One region of the Priestia sp. TRN 1309 genome, then DNA from elsewhere that is predicted to be linked to it. Evidence: riboswitches for the same ligand, from Rfam matches in the RefSeq annotation. Region 1 holds a riboswitch; the other holds the start of a gene.

Region 1 (8,080 bases):
AGTTGCTACCATCAGGTTTTCTTATGCTTCCAGGAGGAGTAACGCTGGCTCTGACAGCTATGGTCGGAGGACATTTGTTCGATAAAATTGGATTTAAGCCGCTGCTTTTAACAAGTTTAATTCTTTTAACGTTTATTTTAAGTTTGTTCACTACCATTTCAAGCGAAACAACTACGATGACTGCAGCTATTTTATACGCTGCCTTTACAATTGGCGTAGGTTTAAGCATAGGGCCCGTGATGACGCTTGCTTTAAATCAAGTACCTAAACCTCTTCACGCTCACGGTTCAGCCATTTCAAATACGATTAACCAAGTTGCAGGCGCGATTGGACCAGCTTTGTATACAAGTATTATGACTATGGCTTCTCAGCACTTTATTCAACAATCAAATGAAGCGAATAAAACGCTGTTGCAAATAAAAAGTATGACAAGCGGGGTCCATACCGTCTATTATGTAGCCATCGCTTTCGCTATCGTTTCGTTCCTGCTCACTCTTACGTTAAAGAAAAAAGACCAGCAGCTGGAGACGCAATAAATAAGAAACTAACGAGAGCTGCTCAAGTCATGAGCAGCTCTTGTTACATGCCGAATTTATATTACAAATGTAAAAGCAATCATAGATACTATGAAAGCAAGAATAATAATACCTCTCTTTTTTTCTGTTTTCCATGCTTCAATAGCGCCCGCGATACCACCAATGACTAAAATAAAAGTACCTATAATGTGCAGAGGCAGCAGCGATAATACTCTACCTAAACTCGCCATCACTCCTCCAATCAATATAAAGCCTGTTGTTATAATCGATTTTAATGATGTTAAGTCTCGTATAGCTTCTTGTTTTTCAGTCTTACTCAGTTTAAAGTACTCTATTATACTAAAAGCAGCGGGTGTTCCCCATAAAATAAAGAAGCTAACTAATCTATCCGTGTCTACATTCACTGTTTATTCACCACCGCTATTAGTTTCTTATACACTTTTCCTAACCCATTTTTTAGAGATAAAAAAAGCGGCTGTAGCTGCTACAGCCGGAATCATAAAAGCAAAGCTACCAGAATAACTGCCAAACGTTACTTTACTTGATAATCCTTCGATTGAGCTCCACATAGTCGAACTTTCTGGAACATATAAGAGCGTAAGAATCATTCCTGATAGCAGTTGAAAGCTACCCAAGAAAACGATGAAACTAATGATAAATAGTCCATATCTCTTCAATAAAATCTCTCCCTTGATTTATATACGATTTCACGCTTCATAAGTTCCATCATTTAACAAATCCATGTATTATTCTCGCTTCAAAGATCCTCCAAAAGAAAATTGATGGTAGTCATCGATCTTATTCCAATATCCTATGCACTTTACGTCAGGCTCATCAATAGCTAACGCTTCTTTATTAATTCCTTTATAAGGAAGAAATGCAGTCAACTTTACCTTTTGTTTTGGCTTAATATTTAACTTATTGCCTTCTGCTAACACCTTAAATTTATTTTCAGAATAACCGTTTTTTATTTTTAGTGGATACGATAAAAATACGTCGTTTTGTTTGATGGTCAAATCGCTCTTGTTTACGAATTCCAATTCATACGAAATCCCTTGCTTCATCTTTTGTTCTTTGATGACGTTAATATGGATTTTTTCTAGTTCTCTTAAAGGAACGTTGTCTTCTTCTTTTGAACACCCGGCAAATAAGATAGCTAACACTAATAAAACAAGAATTCCTAACTTTCTATTCAAAAAATAATCCCCTCTCTCGTAACAAAGATTATTTTACAATTATAACTCAAAAAAGTTATTTAATGGTAAAAATACACAATTAAAAAAGCAAACCTTGTCGGTCTGCTTTTTTAATTGCTACGCATAGGTAATGTGTTGTTGTGCGAAAAACTTTTCGATAAGGAGTTTGCCAACTATATGTATATCGTAACAAAAGAAAAAAGAACACGCTGTGAGATTTGTCACTTCTTCTTTCAAAATAATCTAATTGAATACTCGCTATTGCGTTACGCAAAAAGAGCAGAACGCAATAGCGACCTGCTCTTTTTACATGCTAGATATGGGTAATTTGTCCATGCGTGAAAAGCTCTTCAATAATAAGGGGTTTATCACTACACTTATAGAATAACAAAGAAAAAAAGATGCGGCTGTGAGATTTATCACAGCCGCATCTTTTTATCCAACTAGCTTATTAAATTGTACACGTTTATTAATTGCCGCCATAATTGGTGCTCCAACAAGCATAACCACAAACTCACCAACAGCTGTTGTTAACCATGTAAAGAAAAATGGTAAATCAAATGCTAGGTGCAGTTCAAACGCAATAATAAACATCGTAAACGTAAACACAAGTGTATTAATAAGCATACGAGCCCACATATTTTTAATGTAGCGCATAGAAAAAATGGTAATGAGTAATGATAGTACAGATTGTCCTACCCCAAACACCAGATCATAAGCGACCATTGGTGAAAAAAACAAATTCGTCAGAAATACCCCTAGTACAATGCCGTACACGTACTTTTTATTAAATACAATCAAATGATTGAACATTTCTGATATACGAAATTGGATATTGGTGAAGCCAAACGGCTGAATTAACATGCTAACAGCAATATACATAGCTGCTAAAAGACCGTTGACGCAAAGTGTTCTTATATTCATCTTACTATTCTCTCCTTAGTTTTTTAACGTGGGATGGTTACGAACCACGTAAACACTCAAAGAATCATACAGCAAGCTTAAGCTTTCGTCAATCTAGCTGTTTGCAAACTACTGCTGCTTTCATGTCTTCCATATTGACTGCTCTTTTTTCTTACTTTTCTTTAGTATAAAATAGAAGACGTATCCGTATACATAGGTGACATAAAGTAGTTAACCCTTTTGATTTGAAATACGAAAGGATTTGTAGCGATGTTAGATAATACAGATAAGCGCATACTAGAAGAGCTATCAAAAAATGGACGTATGAAGATGAAAGAATTAGGAGAAAAAGTGCATTTAACCGGACAAGCCGCTTCTGCTAGAGTATTAAAGTTAGAAGATGAAGGCATTATCAAAGGCTATACAATTAACATTGATGAACGAAAACTTGGCTACACCGTCCATGCATTTTTAAATATCTATACGCAGAGCATTCATCACCACCCCTACCTTACATTTGTAGAAAGTCAGAAGAAGTACGTCATCAACAACTTTAAAATCAGCGGCGATGGCTGCTACTTACTAGAATGTAAATTTCATTCGAATGAAGAATTAAATGATTTTTTGACAGAGCTAAATCAGCATGTGAATTACAAACTTTCAATCGTCATTAACAAATAAATTTTTTTAAAAAATAAAGGTATATTAATTTATGAAAATGGTAATCCTAATAACGTATTCCCCCTATTCCAATAAATTTGAAAATCCTTTGCGCCGTCGCAAAGGATTCTTTTTTTATGTAGGAAACCGCCTTCTATTTTTTGAAAAGTTGAACATCTCTCATAGCGTTGACATAGCGGTCAGAGGTTTATATAATCGGTGACATCGAAGCATAGAAAAGCAGACTCAAGACATTATACACGTATCGTAATTCTTCGTCTTAGAAGTTGATCAGTTTTATAACTAGACAATTTCTAAGACGTTTTTTATTTTATCATTTGTGAAACACTAGTAAAAACAAGATTCCACGCAAAAATATCCTAATGATCAGGGAGGTTTGCATATTGAAAACAATCTATAAAGACATCATTTTAATTATTGCCGGAGCGCTTTTAGTTGCTGCATCCATTGATTTTTTTGTCATTCCAAATAAATTAGGTGACGGAAGTACGGTTGGTATTGCTCTTGTTTTATATTATTTATTTCATATCCCTACAAGTATCAGCACATTTCTTGTGAACCTTGTATTCATTGCCTTAGCTTATAAATTTCTAACTAAAAAAACGATTCTCTATACGATTCTAGGAGCTGTCATGACGTCCGTTTTCTTAGGTCTGGTCAGCTATATTCCTTTTCACGTTCACGACATGATTTTAGGAATTGTATTCGGGGCTTTACTAATGGGAACAGGACTGGCACTCATTTTTATCGCGGATGGATCTACCGGCGGCACAACTCTTTTAGCTTATTTATTAAACTACACAAAAGGCTACAATATCTCGAAAAGCATGTTCTACATGGACAGCGTCATTATTTTAGCATCGATTTTTGCTATTGGCGTCAACAATACCCTCTATACTTTTATATTCGTCTATCTTTGTGCTAAAATCGTCGATGTTGTTATCGAAGGTTTCCACAACAAAAAAGCAATGACGATTATGTCTGATCAGTACAAAGACATTGCGCAAGTTATCACCAGTGAATTTGGAAATGCAGCTACCATCTTTTATGGATATGGCTACTACGCCAACAAAGATAAACGCATTATCTACGTTGTTATTAAAAAGAACGAGTTATTAAAAATTAAAAAGAAAATCCAGCAAATTGACCCGAATTCTTTTATTGTCATCCACGAAGTAAAAGAAGTTGTCGGCGGAAAATTTGGATTTATCGGCAATTCGCCTCATGAAACAAAAGCCGCTGCTAAATAAAAAAATCCACCTCTTGGTGGATTTTTTTATGAAAAAACCGTTAAGAAAAACGAAAAGATCCCTGCTAAAAAGTAAACTGACCCTAACGCAATTGCTCCTGTAACGACCGTAAATACACTTAATCCGATAGCCACCTTCATTTTCATCCACATCCCTTTTTAGATTAGTAGTATAAGTATGTCCAAGAATAGAAGATTTATAACTATGCCACCCTATTTATTTCATATATCGATGCAACAATTGTCTATTCAATGTGTTCTAAAACCACCCCTGGCGGCATAATGTATAGGAAGGATTTCATATACACATCTTTGTATCACACATATCATATGAAATTAGGTGAGATAAAATGGTGGCTGTCCACTTTTTTGAAAACAGAAAGCTTCTATTAAGCCAGCTGAGGGAAAACATTCCTTCTACGGGTGATGATTTAAAGATTAAGGGACGAAAAGGAACCGTCGTGCTTGTGAATGACATCGATGAAAAAAATGTTCACGTGGAAGTTGCTTTAGAAAAAGTAGTGAAAAAGAACTTAGCGTTAGATAATGCTAAAAAGAAAAGGAGATAAGCGGCTACGCTTATCTCCTTTTTTTGATTGACATACGATCTCTTGCTTCTGTTTAGAAAAAAAAGAGACTCCTAAAAAAGGAATCTGCCAAAAAGAGCGATATCATCGCCTGAATATTAATACAAGCTATACTTTAACATATAAAAACATATTTTACAAAAATAAACTATTATTTTACGCATAATTATTTTTTTATTCGAGGCTTTTCAACATTTGAAACCCATTTCGTATAAAGAGTTTTATTTATTTTTCAGGCCAAATTTTTGCATCCGGCTCTAATAACCACTTATGCTCTTCTTCCATAATACGGTCTGTCCATGGATTATTGTCAAGATGGCGAATCATCCAGCAGAAGTACATCGCATAGCCGGGAGCCGTTGCTTGAGGATGATCTAATTCACCTGGAATTGTAATAAAACTATTATCAACTACACGGTATGCATCTTCTCCAACCATTGCACAGCCAAATCCTTGCGGCTTGTCAAAACGATAGTAATATACTTCAGGCTGATCATGATGATGAGGCGGATAGCTCGACCATCTTCCTGGATAAGAAATAACTTCTCCAATAACAAGGTTAGAATAAGGAGCGTTATTATAATCAAAGATTGTCCGAATGACACGCTGAGCGGTACCTTCCCATACTCCTTCACCAGCTACTGTATTTTGACAGTCTTCAGGCGTATATAATTTTGATGAAAATTCTTTTTCATTATCCGTTTTTTGAACTAGTACTTCACTATTGGCAAGCGCGGTAATTTTAACCTCCACATTTTTCGAAACGTGCAAACACCAAGGCTCTTCTTCAAAAAGAGACTCACGCTGAATTTCTTTCGAATGTCCTTCCCACTCTAGCTTTACCTTTCCTTCTAGTAAAAGAATAGCCGTTTCATTGTTGCTGTCTAGCAAGGTTTCCTCTTTTCCTTGAGACATATTATAAATCCCAATATCCATCAGCATATCTTTGTGCTGACCGGCCATTTCTGTAAGTACGTTGTATCCTTTATTTAATTCACCTAATTTACCTAGCATGTTTAACTTCCTCCTTTATGTAGTAGCACAATCAGAATTTACTAATCACTCATTTTTTCTTCATAGACTTTATACATTCTTTTGAATATGTGACTGTGAAGAGTTTTTATTAACAGCAATACTCTTGATTGTATTCAATTATTTGCAGATGCTGTGGCGTTTCTTCGTAACGGAGCCGTCGATTTCCGGACAATCAATTTCGGCTCAAGAAGTAAATGTTCTTTATGCATCGTTGAGTATTCCATTTCTCTAACCAGCAAATCCACTACGTTTACAGCCATTTCTTTTGTCGGTTGTGCTACCGTCGTCAACATGGGCGTGATGGTAGTAGAAAGGACGGTATTATCAAAGCCAATCACTGATAAGTCATTCGGCACATCAATGTTGAATTCTTTTGCCGCTTGTATGACGCCAATAGCCAGTAAATCGTTACAAGCAAAAATAGCCGTCACTTTCTCCTTCATTAAAAAAATTTGCTTAGCACTTTCATATCCTTTTTGAATACTTGCTTCGGTCGTAATAACGTGCTGAGGTAACACAGTGATTCCATTTTCTTGCATGGCATCTCGAAAAGCATCTAAACGGGCGTGATTACTTTTTGCATTTTCTGTAATAATCGCAATTTTTTTATGATGCAAAGATAGCAAATAATCAGTCGCCAAATAGCTTCCCTTATAGTCATCCACTGTCACTGTATTAACAGATATGTGAGGGATTTCTGAAGCAATAACGCTAATGGGTATATCTTGCTTCAGCATATTTTTTAAAAGATTAGCATTGCGAAAAGCAGATGCTACAATTAAACCGTCGATTCTCTGACGAATTAACAGCGATAGATATTTTTTCTCTTTTTCCGCATCGTTATCGGTATTACACATTACAACATGGAAACCTCGCTCATGACTTCGGTCTTCTATGCTTCTTGCCAAATCGGCAAAAAAAGGGTTGGAGATGTCGGGTACGAGAAGCCCAATCGTTTTAGTAGGCTTTCCTGTTAAAGCAGATGCTACGACGCTTGGATGGTAATTCAACTGCCCCATAACCTCAATTACTTTTTGTCTTGTTCTTTCACTAATGTGACCGGTTTGATTGATAACTTTTGATACGGTGGAAATTGATACACCTGCTTCTTCAGCCACACTATAGATGGTTGGCTTCATTTCATCTCCTCCTTTCCTTTCATAAACATATAAAAGGCGTAAAACCTTTTACAATAGAAATTAAAGACCGCTTTTTTCTTTAATAAAGTTTCTTGCTTTTAACGCATATTCAAAAGGATTAGCAAGCGCTGGATCCTGTTCTGCTTCTACGACAAACCAGCCGTTATAATCAGAAGCGGCAAGCGTAGTAAATACTTCATCAAATTCAATAACTCCGTCGCCTGGAACAGTAAAGGCTCCTTCTTTTACCGCTTGCAAGAAGCTCAGGTCTTGTTGTTTGACTCGATCAACTACTTCTTGGCGAATATCTTTTAAATGAACATGTTTAATACGATGAAGATATTTTTTTAAGATATAAAGAGGTTCTTCGCCTGAAAAAACAAGATGACCGGTATCAAATAGGAGCGAAACAAGCTCTGGATTGGTAAGCTCCATTAGCTGCTCAATTTCTTCTGTTGTTTGGACGCCTGTTCCCATGTGATGATGATAGACAATATGCATATCTTTCTCTCTTGCTAGTTTCCCAAGATAGTGCAGGCCTTCTATAAGGCTGCTCCACTCTGTTGGCGTGAACACGGGCTTTTCTTTGAATAAAGGTACATCCATCATCCCTTGAATGCTGTGTCCTTGTTCAGATACAACAATTACTTTTGCTCCCATTTCGTATAAAAAATCGCGATGTTCAATAAATGGCGTCACCGTTTCTTCCAGCGGCTTTGTCGTTAAAAATGTACTAAACCATGCGCTTGCAATT
Region 2 (8,080 bases), on a different contig from region 1:
GAATACAAATATGTACTGTATAAAAACGGAGACCATCCGCTAACTGCTTATTATGATCAATATAACGCGGAAATTGATAAATGGTTTAAAATACATTTAGCTAAGCAGTAAAGAAATTGGAAGCAGTTTTGATGAATGGAAAAGAGCAGCTTGTTTTATCCTACTACATGTAAGCATATAAAAAGGGGATGAAGCAAAATGACTCAGTCTAAAAGTCAAAAAGAGCGTCAGTGGAACGTACGAAAGCAATCACAAAACCCATCGCATGGAAAAGTAAAGTCTTTTGAAGAACTATCAGAAGAAATCACGCCTAAACGTAAATAAGCTAACCATCATATAAAAGAAGACACAAAAAAGGAGAGCTGAAGCTCTCCTTTTTCTATGTTTGTTTATGGATTTGTAGACCACATGCCCGCAGATTTGATAAAAATACGCGGATGCAGCTTTAATTGTGCTACCATAATTTCTGCTAGGTCTTCAGGCTGCATCACTTTATCAGGATTGCCATCCGTTAAGTTTTCTTTATATGCTAATTCCGTTGCTACTGTACTTGGTGTTAGAGCTGTTACACGAATATTGTGTTTGCGCACTTCTAGCGCTAAAGATTCAGTTAAGCCAAGCACGCCAAATTTTGAAGCGCTGTAAGCACTTGTAACGGGAGCGCCTTTTTGACCAGCAGTGGATGAAATATTGATGATGTCTCCACCATTTTTTTCGATTAATTGAGGTAGAACGGCGCGCGTTACGTAGTAAACGCCCATTAAATTCACATCAATGATTTGTTTCCACTCAGCTGGGTCTAGCTCTAAAAAGCCTCCGAATTTACCGATTCCCGCATTGTTGATTAAGATATCCGTTGCCCCTAATTTTGTATGTAGATGCTCAACTGCTGCGTTTACTTCTTCCATAGAAGAAACGTCTGCTGTTGCATAAGCAACTTGTACATCAAATGCTTCCAGTTCAGAAGCAACAGCCTTTAAATCTGCCTCTGTACGAGCAATTAAACCGATATTTACGCCTTCTTTTGCTAATTCAATTGCAGTTGAACGACCGATGCCTTTTCCTGCTCCTGTAATAAGAGCTACTTTGCCTTTAAGTGATTGTGCCATGTATAGACTCCTTTCAATGTTCCGTATAAACATTCTTTATAATAACGAAGAATTATCCATTACTATCCTATAGAAATGCACAAATGATGTCAAAAATAAAGATTATTAAAATGGCTTCAAGTATAAATTTCCTTTTCATACAAAAACTATAGAGAATAAAAAGAAGAAATTCCGTTTCTTTTCGTTCAATGTAGTGGAGGATGAACAATGCGTATTAAAAAACTATCGGAGTTAACGAATAAATCCAAACAGCGGAAAGAAAAAGCTGGTGAATCGAAGGACTCTAAGGCAACTAGTGCTTCTTCCACTGAGGAAGAGCAGAAATTGTCGGAGAGAGTGGGAGATAATATCTTCCACATGAAAAAAGCATTGGGACAGAGCACGGACTTAGTGACAAGAGAGTTTCGAATTTCAATTGAAGAAAAATTCACTTTAGGTGTTGCTTACATCGACGGATTGGTAAATAAAGATGAAGTTGAACACTATGCGCTGGACTCCATTATGCATTATCACGATGAGCATTTAACTCATGATGACGGTGTCGTTAATATGTACGAGTTGATTAAAAGCTATAGTTTGGCGGCCGGTGAAATTATGGAAGCCAAAACATTGGATGATGCTCTTCTTCATGTTTTATCAGGAGATACCGTGCTGTTTTTAGAAGGGTATCAAACGTGTATTGTGGCAAGTACAAGAGGGTGGAGAGACAGGGCTGTTTCTGAACCACAATCTCAGACCGTTGTAAGAGGACCTCGAGACAGTTTTACAGAAACACTGCGAACGAATACCGCATTGATTCGGCGCCGAATAAAATCTCCAAAACTTTGGATTGAATCTCAGCAAATAGGAGAGTTTACAAAAACGGATATTGCGCTCGTTTATATAGACGGCATTGCGGATGAACAGGTCATTCAAGAGGTAAAAGAGCGTCTTTCTAAAATTGATATAGACGGTATTTTGGAGAGCGGATATATCGAAGAGTTGATTCAAGATGAAGATTATACACCTTTTCCTACTATGCATAACACGGAGCGTCCAGACTCCGTGGCAGCAGGTCTTTTAGAGGGGCGGATAGCCATTTTAGTAGACGGTACACCTTTTGTATTGATGGTTCCTGCCCTATTTATTCAATTTTTTCAGGCGGCCGAAGATTATTACCAGCGCGCAGATATTAGTACATTGATTCGCTTAATGCGCTACATGGCATTTTTCTTAGCCCTTTTAACACCTTCTGCTTATATTGCTTTAACTACTTTTCATCAAGAGATGCTTCCTTTTGCTTTGTTAATTAGTATTGCAGCTCAAAGGGAAGGTGTGCCTTTTCCAGCTATTATTGAAGCGTTTATTATGGAAATCACGTTTGAAATTTTGCGAGAAGCGGGAGTCCGATTGCCTCGAGCAGTAGGTTCAGCTATTTCAATCGTGGGAGCACTCGTTTTAGGAGAAGCCGCCGTACAAGCTGGATTAGTATCGCCTGCAATGGTTATCGTTGTATCCATCACCGCTATTAGTAACTTTGTTTCACCGGTGTATGATATGGCCATTGCAGTAAGGATGCTGCGCTTTATTTTAATGGTTTTAGCAGCTACTTTTGGCTTGTTCGGTATTATCCTCGGGCTAATTTTAATGATTTTACATTTATGCAGCTTAAGGTCATTTGGAGTCCCTTATATGACACCTATGGCTCCCTTTGTGAAGCGTGATCAAAAGGATGTTCTAATTAGACGTTCGATCAAAAAAATGAAAACAAGGCCAAAGCTTATTAACGAGAAGAATATTTCACGTCAAAAGACGCAAAAAAACTAAACTGTGCAAAGGTGGCCGGTTACTATGAAAGCATTTCTGATGTTATGTATCTGTTCATTGCTGTTAAGCGGCTGCTGGAGCAGTCGAGAGTTGAATGAGCTAGCCATTACGGTTGCTGTCGGAATTGATAAAGCAGAAGATGGCATTATTGTTACAGTTCAGCTGATTAACCCTGGTGATATTCAGGCCAAAACCCCTACAAACGGGCCTTCTGTTACCACATTCTCTATTAAGGCTTCGTCTGTAATGGAAGGGTTAAGAAAAATAACGACAAAATCCCCGCGGAAAATTTATCTTTCTCATTTACGAATGCTAGTCATTAGCGAAAGCATGGCGGAAGAGGGTATTGCTGAAGTGCTTGATTTCTTTGCTCGGGATCATGAAGTGCGTACCGATTATTTTGTTGTTGTTGCTAAAAACACGAAAGCATCGAGCGTTCTGAACGTATTAACAACAATTGAAAAAATACCAGCTAACCATATGTTTGCTTCATTAGACGTCTCTCAGCGTATTTGGGCACCCACTAGAGGCGTAAAGTTAAATGAACTGATCAGTAACTTAACGAGCGAAGGAAAGCAGGCGGTGTTATCGGGAGTATTGGTCAAAGGCGACGTGAAAAAGGCAGGAGATATGTCGAGCATTTCCCGGACCAATCTGTCCACCCTGCTCAATTTTAAAGGATTAGGTGTCTTTCAAAATGATAAGCTGATCGGCTGGTTCAATGAAGACGAAAGTAAAGGATATAACTATATTACAGGAAATGTAAAAAGTACGTTAATTGTTATTCCATGCGAAGGAAAAGAAAAACAGCACGATATCATCGGAGTAGAAATGCTTCGAACGAACGTGAAGGTAACGGCTTCTATGAAAAACCATAAGCCTCATATTCACGTGGATTTAAAAGGTGAAGCAAACGTGGCAGATGTAGAGTGTCAAGTAAACTTACAGGACCCAGCTGTAATCAATATGCTCGAACGAAAAACAGCAGCGGACGTAAAAGAAAAAATGAATGACGCAGTGGAAAAAGCTCAAAAAGATTATAAAAGTGATATCTTCGGTTTTGGAGAAACGTTTTACAGACAAGATGTAAAGAGATGGTACAAAATGAAAAGAGACTGGAACAGAATTTACGCAGAAGATTTAACCGTCGAGTTAGATGCCAAAGTTCAAATCCGTCGCTTAGGCACGTTAAATAACTCATATATGAAGCAAATGAAGCATTAAGGAGAAAGAAAATGGAGGGATTTATCGCCTTACTCGTACTTCTTGCTTATTTGACTAAAAAAATTATGATTAACTTCCGAAAGGAAAAGTATTACCGTGAAATCGTTGTCTATCTTTGTCTTATAGGTATGGGTTTATTCTTTTGGGGAGCCATTACACTCCGTAAAGAAGTACCTACGCCTCTGTACTTTTTAGAGGAACTCATTAAGCCTCTTACTAAAACCGTTCATCATCTGTTATTTACGTAAGCATGTAGGAGAGAAGGGGTGTATGATGCAAATAAAAGAATTTATTACTCCGAAACAACTTCTTTTTCTCATTTATTTTTTTTGTATCGGAAGCGCTATTTTGGCAGTTCCGGCTACGTTATTAGAAACGAATAGACAAAATGCCTGGGTATGTAGTGTGCTTGCTATTGGCTTTGCCCTTTTAATTGTTGCGGTGCTGTTATGGCTGATGCACCGTTACCCTCAGCAAACGTTCATTGAAATAGCTAAAAAAGCGCTAGGTCCTTACGCCGGAGCGTGTATGTCTCTTATTTACATTTTTTTTATGTTCATTCAATCTACGTTTTCCCTTCGAGATATCAGTACATTTATGACGACGCAAATTGTCCCTGAAACGCTGCCTACGTGGATTCATGCTCTTGTGATTTTAGCGGTTATATACGGAGGGTATTTAGGCATTGAAGTGATAGCGAGAACCGCGGAAATCTTTTTACCGTGGATCGTCGTCCCTTTTTTATTGTTAATTTCGTTAAATATTCCTCAGATGAAACTGGATCGTCTTTACCCTTTGTTTGAATTCCGCATGGATGATTTAGTGTTAGGAACCACGTATTTCTTAGGAAATCCGTTTATGGAATTGATTTTTGTGCTAATGATTACGCCTCATATAAAAGATGGCAAAAAGGTAAAAAGAATGATTGTTATCGGCACTGTGGCATCGGGCTTGACGATTACGATTGCAGTTGCGGCTTGTATATTAGCTCTTGGCGCGAATATTGCATCAATGCACAGCTACCCAGTTTATTTATTAGGAAAAATGATTTCGTTAGGTGCAACGATACAGCACGTTGAAGTATTAGTAGCTATTATTTGGATGTTATCTATCTTTTTTAAAGTTGTCATTGTGTTCTATGCTATTCAGTTAAGTATCGCTCAATTATGTAATTTACGGGTGCGCAATTTTTTGAGCTTTCCTTTAGGTCTAATCATTACAGGCGTGGCGTATTACATTATTCCAAATACAGCATACTTCAATTATTTTGAAAAATATTACTGGCCGTTTTATTTATTTGTACTAAGCGTCTGTTTTCCGTTGTTATTTATTGCGCTTTCTTATATAAAGAGAAATAAGGCAGCTAAAGGTGATAGAAGCCAACAAACATAGCATTATTTATACGTATGTGGTATAGTATACGATGACAATTCAAGAAGAAACGCCGTACACGTTTGTATATGTACGGGAGAGGTTCGAAAACTCCCTCTATAAAAAACTAAGATCATCGTTGATGACAAAAGACACGGTTTTAGCGTGTCTTCTTTCACGTGCTTTTCTATCAACACGTCTTTTTGACGTGTATGCTGGCGAGGACGTGTATCTTAGTTGCTTTTTAGGGAGATTGCTGGAAAAGAGCAGTCTCTTTTTTGTGTTATAAAATTAGTCACAAAGGGAACGAACGGTTCAATAAAGTTTCTTCTTCTTTTGATTTCAATCAAAAAGGAGACGAACAATAATGATGAAAAATGAAAAAGCTATTGTTGTATTTAGCGGAGGTCAAGATAGTACAACATGTCTATTTTGGGCTTTGAAAAACTTTAAAGAAGTAGAAACGGTTACTTTCCAATACGGTCAGCGTCATAGTCAAGAGATAGAGGTAGCAAAAGCTATCGCAGCTGATTTAGGTGTGAAGCATACCGTCCTAGATATGTCACTTTTAAATCAATTAGCACCAAATGCCTTAACGCGAGATGATATTGAAATTGAGCAAAAAGAAGGAGAGTTGCCTACAACGTTTGTGGATGGCCGCAATCTGTTATTTTTATCATTTGCTGCCGTACTTGCTAAAAACAGCGGAGGCCGTCATATCGTAACAGGCGTTTGTGAAACTGATTTTTCGGGATATCCAGACTGTCGAGACGTATTTGTGAAATCGTTAAACGTCACGCTTAATTTATCAATGGACTTCGAGTTTGTGATTCATACGCCGCTTATGTGGATTGATAAAGCAGAAACGTGGGCGTTAGCGGATGAGCTAGGAGCGCTTGAATATGTGCGTGAAAAAACATTAACGTGCTACAACGGTATTGTTGCTGATGGGTGCGGCGAATGTCCCGCATGTCAATTGCGAAAACGCGGGTTAGATCAATACTTGCAAACAAAAGAAGGAGGAGAAAAATAATGCTGCAACAAATGTATCCTCAAGTCTTTCATGACTATGAATATGAATTGAACAAAGATATGCAGTTTGCTGCGGCACATTTTGTTCCTCATACAGAAGCAGGAAAATGCCGTCAAGTCCATGGACATACGTATTTTGTAAATTTAACTGTTGCCGGAGATACATTAGACGAAGCGGGCTTTTTAGTAAACTTTGCGCTATTGAAAAAAATTGTTTCTGGTCAATTTGATCATACATTATTGAACGATCATTCTATCTTTAACGAAGAAAATCCAAATGATTTTCCTACAACTGAAGTTGTTGCTCGTAAAATTTATGAGTTGGTTCAAGAATATCTAGACACACTACCAAATAAGCCTTCTTGCGTACAAGTATTCGTGCGGGAAACGCCGACAAGTTACGTAGTTTACCGCCCAAAGAAGGTGAAAAAACGTGGCTAATACAATTCCAGTACTTGAAATATTCGGCCCAACGATTCAAGGGGAAGGAATGGTTGTAGGACGTAAGACGATGTTTGTTCGTACCGCAGGCTGTGATTATTCCTGCAGCTGGTGTGATTCAGCTTTTACATGGGATGGATCAGCTAAAAACGATATTCGTCAACTAACAGCAGAACAAATTTGGACGGAGCTTAAAGAAATTGGAGGAGAGTGCTTTGATCACGTCACCATTTCTGGAGGAAACCCTGCGCTTATCAAGGCGATTGGTTCATTTGTAGAGCTTTTGCACAGTCATGGGGTAAAAGCAGCTCTTGAAACACAGGGAAGCCGTTATCAGGATTGGTTCCTAAAGATCGATGATTTAACGATTTCTCCTAAGCCTCCAAGTTCATTAATGAAAACAAATTTCTCCGTATTAGACGATATTATAGAGACATTAATAAAGGAAAAACGCATGGCGCACATAAGCATAAAAGTCGTTGTATTTAATGATGAGGACTTTGAATATGCAGCATCTGTTCATGAACGTTATCCTGAGGTTCCATTTTTTGTTCAAGTAGGCAACGAGGACTTAACGACAATCGATAATGCGTCGTTAACACAAGAATTGCTTAAAAAGTATGAGTGGTTAATCGACAAGGCAGTGGCAGCTAAAAACATGAACGATGTAAGAGTTCTGCCGCAGGTTCACGCCCTTGTTTGGGGAAATAAACGAGGCGTGTAAGCGCATAGCAAAAAATTTACAAAGAAAAATAAAAACAGATATATACAAAATAAAAAAACGCTGTTAGAATGACAATCGTAGAAAGAGAGGAAATGCAAATGAGCGGTCGAAAAGATGAAGAATTAGAAGGTGTATCACTCCTTGGAAATCAAGGAACAAACTATTTGTTTGAATATTCACCAGAGATTCTAGAAGCATTTGATAACAAACATCCAAATCGTGATTATTTTGTGAAATTTAACTGTCCGGAATTTACGAGCTTATGTCCAAAAACGGGTCAGCCGGATTTCGCAACCATTTATATTAGTTACATTCCAGATGAAAAAATGGTGGAAAGCAAGTCGTTAAAGCTTTATTTGTTCAGCTTCCGTAA

Evidence for each region. Region 1 has a riboswitch for preQ1 ahead of ACRPLQ_RS23785 (QueT transporter family protein). Riboswitches for the same ligand answer to the same signal wherever they lie in the genome.
Region 2: another riboswitch for preQ1. It lies ahead of queC (7-cyano-7-deazaguanine synthase QueC); the one in region 1 lies ahead of ACRPLQ_RS23785 (QueT transporter family protein).

Annotation. Positions count from the first base shown of each region.
Region 1 is NZ_JBOZGM010000008.1:22,427-30,506, reverse strand. It holds gene ACRPLQ_RS23805 (MFS transporter) at 3-536, shown strand; gene ACRPLQ_RS23800 (hypothetical protein) at 593-940, opposite strand; gene ACRPLQ_RS23795 (hypothetical protein) at 968-1,213, opposite strand; gene ACRPLQ_RS23790 (hypothetical protein) at 1,283-1,732, opposite strand; gene ACRPLQ_RS23785 (QueT transporter family protein) at 2,168-2,656, opposite strand; PreQ1 riboswitch class I at 2,666-2,710, opposite strand; gene ACRPLQ_RS23780 (Lrp/AsnC family transcriptional regulator) at 2,906-3,316, shown strand; gene ACRPLQ_RS23775 (YitT family protein) at 3,700-4,566, shown strand; gene ACRPLQ_RS23770 (hypothetical protein) at 4,916-5,134, shown strand; gene ACRPLQ_RS23765 (5-deoxy-glucuronate isomerase) at 5,378-6,166, opposite strand; gene ACRPLQ_RS23760 (LacI family DNA-binding transcriptional regulator) at 6,301-7,326, opposite strand; gene iolE (myo-inosose-2 dehydratase) at 7,387-8,080, opposite strand, start outside.
Region 2 is NZ_JBOZGM010000003.1:126,556-134,635, reverse strand. It holds gene ACRPLQ_RS13000 (alpha/beta hydrolase family protein) at 1-111, shown strand, start outside; gene ACRPLQ_RS12995 (DUF6254 family protein) at 199-324, shown strand; gene ACRPLQ_RS12990 (3-ketoacyl-ACP reductase) at 390-1,109, opposite strand; gene ACRPLQ_RS12985 (spore germination protein) at 1,317-2,915, shown strand; gene ACRPLQ_RS12980 (Ger(x)C family spore germination protein) at 2,940-4,139, shown strand; gene ACRPLQ_RS12975 (hypothetical protein) at 4,151-4,387, shown strand; gene ACRPLQ_RS12970 (GerAB/ArcD/ProY family transporter) at 4,410-5,531, shown strand; PreQ1 riboswitch class I at 5,604-5,647, shown strand; gene queC (7-cyano-7-deazaguanine synthase QueC) at 5,878-6,543, shown strand; gene queD (6-carboxytetrahydropterin synthase QueD) at 6,543-6,983, shown strand; gene queE (7-carboxy-7-deazaguanine synthase QueE) at 6,976-7,707, shown strand; gene queF (preQ(1) synthase) at 7,806-8,080, shown strand, end outside.